One region of the Embleya sp. NPDC055664 genome, then DNA from elsewhere that is predicted to be linked to it. Evidence: riboswitches for the same ligand, from Rfam matches in the RefSeq annotation. Region 1 holds a riboswitch; the other holds the start of a gene.

Region 1 (4,182 bases):
GAGTACCGCGTCCGCCCCGACCGCGAGCAGCGCGAAACTGGTCTCCAGGGTCGACCAGCCGCGGATCTCCTGGAGGTAGAAGACCGCGATGAACTGGAAGCCGAAGAACGAGCCCGCGAACAACATCGCGCCCAGGTTCGCCCGGACCAGCGCGCCCGAGCGCAGGATGCCGAGGCGTACCAGCGGATTCGCCGCGCGTCGTTCGACGGCCACGAAGGCGAGCAGAAGGGCGAGCCCGCCCGCGAAGACCACGATCGTCCAGCCCGGGCCGTCGGCGGGGTGTTCGAGCCGGACCACGCCGTAGACCAGCAGCAACATCGAACCGGTCACGCTGATCGCCCCGACGAGGTCGAAGCCCCCGCCGGCCTCGGGCCGCTCGTCCCGGGGGATCAGCGCCGACGCCGCCGCCAGGATCACCGCGGCGAGCGCGACCGGTACGAAGAACACCAGCCGCCAGTCGATCGCCGTCAGCAGTCCGCCGATCACCAGGCCGAGCGAGAAGCCGCCCGCGGCGGTGCCCGCGTAGAAGAGCAGTGCCCGGTTGCGCTGCGGCCCCTCCGGGAAGCCGGTGGTGATGATGGACAGCCCGGCAGGGGTCATGAAGGCGGCCGAGGCGCCGGTCACGAAGCGGGCCACGATCAGCATCCAGCCCTCGGTGGCGAATCCGCCCAGGCCGGAGAAGACCAGGAAGACGCTCAGCCACAAGAGGAACATCCGCCGCCGGCCGAGCAGATCGGCGGTGCGGCCACCGAGGAGCATGAAGCCGGCGTAGGCGAGCACGTACGCGCTCATCACCCAGCTCACGCCACCGGTGGACATGCCAAGGTCCTCGCGGATGGTGGGCAGCGCGACGTTGAGCATCGCGATGTCGATGCCCTCGAGGAAGATCGCGCCGCAGAGGACGAGCAGCATGCCCCAGGCGCGGGGGCTCATGCGGCCGGCGGGGGTGTCGCCGGCGGCGGATTCGGGGGCGGATTCGGTGGCGCTGCCGGGTGCGGACGTGGATGTGGACATGCGACAGCCCCTCGGGACGCGGGTGGGTGGGATTGCGGTGGGATCGGGGCACCGGGGGTCGGTTCTTCGGACGAACCCGGTTCCCTCTTGTAACCGACCCCATCCTTCGGCAGCATCGACTTCCATGGAAGAAGGCACTTCGAAGGAACCGACCCCCTGCCCGAGTAACCAGGAGGACTACGACGCCCTCCAGTGGGACGTGCGCGAGGGGTGCGAGGTCCGGCAGATCCTCGACCGGGTCGCCGACAAGTGGTCGCTTCTGGTGATCGCGATCCTGGAGAGCCGTACGTTGCGCTTCACCGAGTTGCGGCGGGAGATCGACGGGATCAGCCAGCGCATGCTCACCGTGACGCTGCGCCAGCTCGAACGCGACGGCCTGGTGCGCCGCACGGTGTATCCGGTCGTGCCGCCTCGGGTGGACTACGCGCTCACCCCGATGGGGACCACGCTGCACACCACGATCCGCTCGCTGGTCACCTGGACCGAGGAACATCAGGAACGTATCGCCGAGGCGCGGGCGGAGTACGACGCGCGTGTGGGAGCGGAAGGCGATCTGGCGGTGGCGGCGGCGGGGCGGTCGGTGTCGGGGTAGTGGGCACGGCGCCGGACCGGGGGTCGATTTTCGAATCCGGGTTCGGGGTCTGCCCGCACCTGTTCGATGCCGCTCGATGTCGCTCGATGTGCGTATTCGCCTCGGATCGGCCGGGCCTTGCGAATGCCCGGTTCGAAAAGGACAGGCAAGCCGGGCGAAACAGCGGAGCCTGGCGCGTGGTAACCCCGTAGGCGGCCCATTTCGCGGGTGCGGCGACGTTTGCGGAGGTCGGACGGCAGATCCTTGCCACCAATCGTTGCCAAATCGGCCCAAGATCGACTTTCGGGATTCCGAGTGCTTTTCCTGTGATACGACGACGGGTGAAACGGAACTCTTGGTAAAGTTTTGGCAATGCAGAGACCCCGAGTGAGGGTCGTGACACGCCTGTGACTATCGTTCTGCGATAGGCGAGCGGCTCCACGTCGGCCACCCGGTCGACACGTTCGCCTCCGCCGAATTCGGTGACGGGTTTCGGTGACGGTGGGCAACCGCGGTCGCCGCGACACGAAGCCGGAACCGGGGACCCTTCACAGTCCCTGGGGTGAATCGGTGCTCCGGCACCGTAGGGCGCCTTCTTCCGCCCGAACCCGTCAGCTAACCCGGTAGGCGGCCGAGGAAGGAGACCGCCGCCAGTGGCGTCCCAGCGTCGATCCGGGCAGCACCGCAAGCCCAAGCCCCGCACCGCCGTGCGTACCGCCGCGACCGTGGTCACGGCCGCCGCGACGATGACCGGTGTGATGACCTTCGCCGGCACCGCGAGCGCGGACCCCGCGCAGTCGTTCCAGCAGACCAAGGACCGCGTCAACCAGCTGCACAGCGAGGCGATCAAGGCCACCGAAGCCGCCAACGGCGTCGACGAGCAGATCACCAAGCAGCAGGGCACCGCGAACCAGACCCAGGCCCGGATCACCGAGGAACAGGCCGCGCTCAACACGCTGCGCGACCAGATCGGTGTCCTGGCGGCCAATCAGTACCGCAGCGGCGGTCTGCCGCCCTCGCTCTCGCTCGCGCTCAGCGGCGACCCCGAGGGATACCTGCAGAAGTCGCAGATGTTGTCCCAGCTCGACGGCCAGCAGGCCGCGAAGCTGAAGCAGATCGCGGCGCAGGCCCGAGTTCTCCAGCAGGACCGCACCGAGGCCTCCTCGCAGCTCGCGGAACTGGAGAAGCTGCGCACCGAGCTGAACCGGCACAAGGGCGAGATCCAGAACAAGCTCACCGAGGCACAGCGCCTGCTGAACACGCTCACCGCGCAGCAGCAGAAGGAAGTCCTCGACTCGAACGAGCACAAGAACGACGCGGGTTCGCGCACCGAGACCGACCGCAGCTCGCGCGACAAGACGGACCCGCCGCCGACGACGGGCAAGGACGTCCCCGTGTCCGGCCGGGCGGCGGCCGCGATCGCGTTCGCGCGGGCCCAAATCGGCAAGCCGTACGCGCCGCGAGGCGTGGGCCCCGACTCGTACGACTGCTCGGGCCTGACCCAGGCCTCGTGGCGAGCCGCCAACGTTTCGCTCAGCCGCACCACGTGGACCCAGGTCAACGACGGCCCGCGGATCTCCAAGGACGCGCTCAAGCCGGGCGACCTGGTGTTCTACTTCTCGGACAACTCGCACGTGGGCATGTACATCGGCAACGGCAAGATCATCCACGCCCCCCGCCCCGGCAAGAACGTGACCGAGGCCCCCTTGGACTCGATGCCGTTCTACGCGGCCGTCCGACCGGGCTAGACCCACCCGACCGCGCTACACCGACGATCGGTCCGGGAGGGGGCGAGCACCCCTCCCGGACCGATCGTCGTTGTCGGCGCTGCCGGTGCCTCGGGGCACGCGGTATCTCGGGTTGCCTTGCCCTGCCTTGCCGTGCGGAAGGTTCCGGGAACCGGGGTAGGCGTGTGGGCCATGGATCGTATATCGGTGGGCACGAGCTCGTGGACCGACTCCGCCTTGGTCTCCAGTGGTTGGTATCCGGCCGAATGCCGGGACGCGGAACACCGACTTCGCACTACGCCCGGCAGTTCCCGGTGGTCGAGGTGGACGCGACCTACTACGCGTTGCCCAGCACCCGCAGCGGGGCGCTGCTGCCGTTGCGCGAGGCAGGACGTCTCGGCACGTTGCTCTTTCAGTTCCCGCCGTCCTTGGCGCCCGGTTCGGCTGCCACACGTTTCCTCCACGACTGCGTCGAGCGGGCGCAAGGGTGGCCGCTCGCCGTCGAGTTCCGGCATCCGCTCTGGTGGCAGGACGAACATCGCGCCGCGACGACGGCTCTCCTCGAACGCCTCGGTGTCGCCGCGGTGGCGGTCGACACGGCGCAGTCGCTGCCCACGTCCATCCCCCCGGTTGCCGTGGCCACCACGCCCGAGCTGGCGGTGGTTCGCTTCCACGGCCGCAACCGGGCCTGGGGGAGTGGGTCGAAGGAAGAACGGTTCCGCCACACCTATACGAGCGCGGAACTGGCCGAGTGGGTGCCCCGAGTGCGCATGCCGGCCGAAACCGTCGACCGGATACACGTGTTGTTCAACAATTGTTGTGCCGACGCAGCCGCCCGGGCAGCCGAAACAATGCGCGGCCTACTCGACG
Region 2 (4,182 bases), on a different contig from region 1:
TGCCCCGCCCCGACGGCACGCTGCTCACCTCGACCCGGGACGCCGAGGGCCGCCCGGTGGTGCTCGGCGCGACCCCCACGCCGCTCGTGCTCGACGACCGCCCGACCCCGAACGGCCCGACCACCACCCTCGACGGCGCGGGCCGACCGCTCGCCCTGTGGCTCGACCCGACCGCCACCCTTCACACGGCCCGCCTGCCCTGAACCCCCGGCACCCCAACCCCCGCGCCTGAACCCCCGGCACCCGAACCTCGGCGCCGGAGTCGTCCTACGCCCCGGGACTGCCATCCACCCGCCCCGCGCGTCCCCCTGCCCCCGCCGCCGCCCGCCCCGCGCCCGCGCGGCCCGCACACGCGAACGGCGGGCGCCCCCCGAAGGGGACGCCCGCCGTTCGGCGCGGGAGTGTGGTGGATCAGACGTTCACGCCGTGGCTGCGCAGCCACGTCATCGGGTTGACCGCGGAGCCGTAGTTCGGCGTGGTGCGGACCTCGAAGTGCAGGTGCGGGCCGGTGACGTTGCCGGTCGCGCCGGAGAGCGCGATCTTCTGGCCGGTCTGCACCTTCATCCCGGCCTTGACCGAGATCGAGGACAGGTGCGCGTACTGGGTGTACTTGCCGTCCGCGTGCCGGATCACGACCTCGTTGCCGTACGCGCCGCCCCAGCCGGCCGAGACGACCGTGCCGGAGGTGACCGCGCGCACCGTGGTGCCGGTCGAGACGGCGAAGTCCTGGCCGGTGTGGTGGCCGCTGGACCAGCGCGACCCGCCCGAGCCGAAGCTCGCGGTCAAGGTGGCGCCGGAGACCGGGGCGACATACGAACCGGAGGCCTGCTCGGAGCCCTTGGCCGGGGAGTCGGCCTTGGTGCTCTCGGTCTTGACCGTGGTCTTCGGCGCGGCGGCCGGCTTGACCTCGGTCTTGGCCTCGGCCTTGGGCGTCTCCGCCTTCGGCGCCTCGGCCTTGGGCTCGTCCTTGGTTTCGGTCTTGGTCTCGGCGGCCGGCGCGGCCTTGCCGTCGACCTTCAGCTGCTGGCCCGGGAAGATCAGGTCCGGGTTCTCGCCGACCACGCTCTTGTTGGCCTCGTACAGCTTCGGCCAACCGCCGGGCACGTTCCGGGCGTTCGCGATCTGCGACAGCGTGTCGCCGGCGACCACGACGTAGGAGTCGCCGGCCGCGTCCGTCTTGGCGGTCGTCGCGGCCTTGGGCGCCTCGGTCTTGGGAGTCTCGTCCTTGGGCGCCTCGGTCTTCGGCGCCTCGCTCTTGACCTCGATCTTCGGCTTGGCGGTCTCGGTCTTCGGCGCCGGCTTGGCGCTCTCCGTCTTCGGGGCCGTCTTCGGCGCGGTCTTGCCGCCCGCCGAGCCCGTGTCGAGGTCCGGAGCGGCACCGCCGCGGGTCAGGCCCGCCTTGACCGAGCAGACCGGCCAGGCGCCGGGGCCCTGGCTCTTGAGCACCTTCTCGGCGATCGCGATCTGCTGGCTCTTGGTCGCCTGGTCGGCGCGGGCGGCGTACTGCGAGCCGCCGAACTCGTTCCAGGTGCTCTGGGTGAACTGGAGGCCGCCGTAGAAGCCATTACCGGTGTTGATCTTCCAGTTGCCCGTGCTCTCGCACTGGGCGACCTTGTCCCAGGTGCTCACGGACGCGGCCTGAGCCGTGCCCGCCCCGATGATCGGCATGGCGACGCCGACACCGGCGACGCCGGCCGCGGCGATCAGACGCGTGGTCCTGCTGGTGCTGCGACGGCGATGACGCCCGGTTCCGGACAGCATGGCTGGATCCTCTCCCACGCCTACGAGGTGAGCTGTCGGATTCGGGCCGGAGATCGATAGCCCGGCCACGTCCCGAAGAACGTGGCTTCACCCCAAGCCGTTCACGGCCGCCGACCGTCTCGATCGGTGCCGTGTGCGGCGGTTCACCTGTGGTTCCCCCGCTCCTGTCGTGTGGTGCTCGTCAGCCTCCCGAACGGCCGGCGACAGGATTCGGCGTACCGGCGATCGGGGTCCGTGTGGGATACGGACGGATCGAACGCTAAGCAGGCCCCGCCGAAGATCACAAGTCTGTGTCGGATAGAAGCCGATTATCCGTTTTGCGGTTGAGCGCAATGTAGATGATCCCTTACGGAAAGGACCGTAGTTGGCGTTCCGTGGTGGATTCGGCCGGATCGGGTGACAAGGAACCTTGATCGAGCCTCATATGGATCACCCGGGAATGATCACCGAAGTCCCGTTCGTCACAGGCGCATCGCGCGTCTCGGGCCCGGAATCGCGCCGTTACCCATCGGCGCACCCGTCTGCACCCGGAGCCGGAGTGATTCGGCCCACAGGACAAAAGCCCCAAGTCCGATTCATCCCGGCGCACTTCACCCCACGCACTCCCCGCGACGCCGACTCGCCGGCCGGCGTCGCATCGAGGCGTTCGGAGCACACGAAAGCACTCGGGGTGATTCGGGAGCACAGGATGCGCGGCACACGTTCGGCCGGCCCGGCGTTCACCACGTGGCGCGTCCCGCGCCCGTCACCCGCGCCGCGCCCGCCACCCGGTCCACGCGCTCTCCACCATGTCGGAGACGTCCAGGCGAGCCTTCCAGCCCAGTTCGGCCGCGATCCGCTCGGCGCTCGCGACCACCCGGGCCGGGTCGCCGGCGCGCCGGGGCAGCGTCTGGGGCGCGAACTCGCGCAAACCGGTGACCTCGCGGATGAGTTCGACCATCTCGCGGACCGAGGTGCCCCGACCGCGGCCGACGTTGAGCACCAGGCGGGTGTCCGGGTCGGCGGCGAGCCGGCGGGCGGCGGCCACGTGCGCCTCGGCCAGGTCCACCACGTGGATGAAGTCGCGCACACAGGTGCCGTCGGGGGTGTCGTAGTCGTCCCCGTAGATCACCGGTGCGCGGCCGGCCGTCAACTTCTCCAGCACCATCGGCACGAGGTTGGACACACCCGCGTCCGCGAGCTCCGGCGCGCCGGCGCCCGCGACGTTGAAGTAGCGCAGGCAGGCGTAGGAGATCCCGTGCGCCCGCGCGGTGGCCGCGATCAGCCACTCGCCGACCAGCTTGCTCTCGCCGTACGGGTTGATCGGCAGACACGGGGTGTCCTCGTCGACCAGGTCCACGTCGGGCATGCCGTACACGGCGGCGCTGGAGGAGAACACGATCCGGGGCACCTCGGCCGCGACCATCGCCGCGAGCAGCGTGCGCAGACCCTCCACGTTCTCCTCGTAGTAGTAGAGGGGACGCGCGACCGACTCGGGCACCCGCTTCTTGCCCGCGATGTGCACCACGCCGTCGAAGATGTGCGCGCCGAACAGCTCGTCGAGCAGCGCCCGGTCCAGCACGGAGCCGATCACCACCGGGATCGTGTCCGGCACCAGCTCGCGGACCCCGGAGGAGAGGTCGTCGACCACGACGACCTCGTCCCCGGCCGCGACGAGCCCGCGTACGACATGCGTTCCGATGTATCCGGCACCGCCGGTGACAAGCCACTTCATGTCGAGACCCTAACCGGATGGACCGCTTCGGGGGCGTTTCGCCCGTGCCTCACCGCCGCCGGGACGGGCCGAGGGCCCCCGACGGGACATGTCGTGTCCCGCCGAGGGCCCTCGGTGTGTCGCGGTGTTGCCGTGGTGTCGTGCGGTCAGCGCTTGGTGTGCCGCTCGACGTCCGAACCGGCCTGCGGACCGGTGCCGCTCGCCGGGCCGTTCACGGCCGGGCTGCCGGGCTTGTCCGCCGGCGCGGCGCGCAGCGCCTTGCCCGCGGGCGGCTCGACGCCGTTGTACATCGGTACGTAGGTGTACTGACCGGGGAGCCCGATCTGGTTGCCGGCCTGGTCCACGATCGGCGCGTTGAGCGCCGACTCGCCGCCGACCAGGACCACGGAGGAGAGCGAGGCGCCGTTGTCGTAGAGGTACCAGGAGCTGGCCGGAGCCAGGCTGTCCTCGTCGGTGAGCAGGATGGGGCCGAGCCCGGCCATCATCGCGCCGCCGGTGAGGGCGTCCTGCCAGGTCATGGTGGTGGCCAGACCCACGGTGCGCGGGGCGGCGAACCAGAACCGGCCGAGCTTGGCCGCGGTGTCGGCCGCGGTGTTCCCGGCGACCGCGTAGTACTCCGCGCCGTCCGGCCAGGACGGCAGGTTCGCCGACAGCAGCGCGCGGTCGGCCGGCCCGCCGACGGTGATCACGTTCGTGGTGGCGGGGTT

What was found. A riboswitch is a leader RNA that binds a small molecule or an ion and turns the genes downstream of it on or off. The one in region 1 is predicted to bind cyclic di-AMP.
Region 2: it holds a riboswitch for cyclic di-AMP, as region 1 does, so the genes downstream of both, ACWGR4_RS29560 (transglycosylase family protein) here and ACWGR4_RS46170 (C40 family peptidase) in region 1, are expected to answer to the same signal.

The regions. Positions count from the first base shown of each region.
Region 1 covers NZ_JBSHGZ010000060.1:579-4,760, reverse strand. The annotation lists gene ACWGR4_RS46180 (MFS transporter) at 1-933, opposite strand, end outside; gene ACWGR4_RS46175 (winged helix-turn-helix transcriptional regulator) at 1,139-1,606, shown strand; cyclic di-AMP (ydaO/yuaA leader) riboswitch at 2,092-2,230, shown strand; gene ACWGR4_RS46170 (C40 family peptidase) at 2,239-3,333, shown strand; partial or broken gene ACWGR4_RS46165 (DUF72 domain-containing protein) at 3,505-4,182, shown strand, end outside.
Region 2 covers NZ_JBSHGZ010000022.1:38,464-42,645, forward strand. The annotation lists gene ACWGR4_RS29555 (PIG-L family deacetylase) at 1-203, shown strand, start outside; gene ACWGR4_RS29560 (transglycosylase family protein) at 412-1,761, opposite strand; cyclic di-AMP (ydaO/yuaA leader) riboswitch at 1,764-1,948, opposite strand; gene galE (UDP-glucose 4-epimerase GalE) at 2,507-3,475, opposite strand; gene ACWGR4_RS29570 (cell wall-binding repeat-containing protein) at 3,622-4,182, opposite strand, start outside.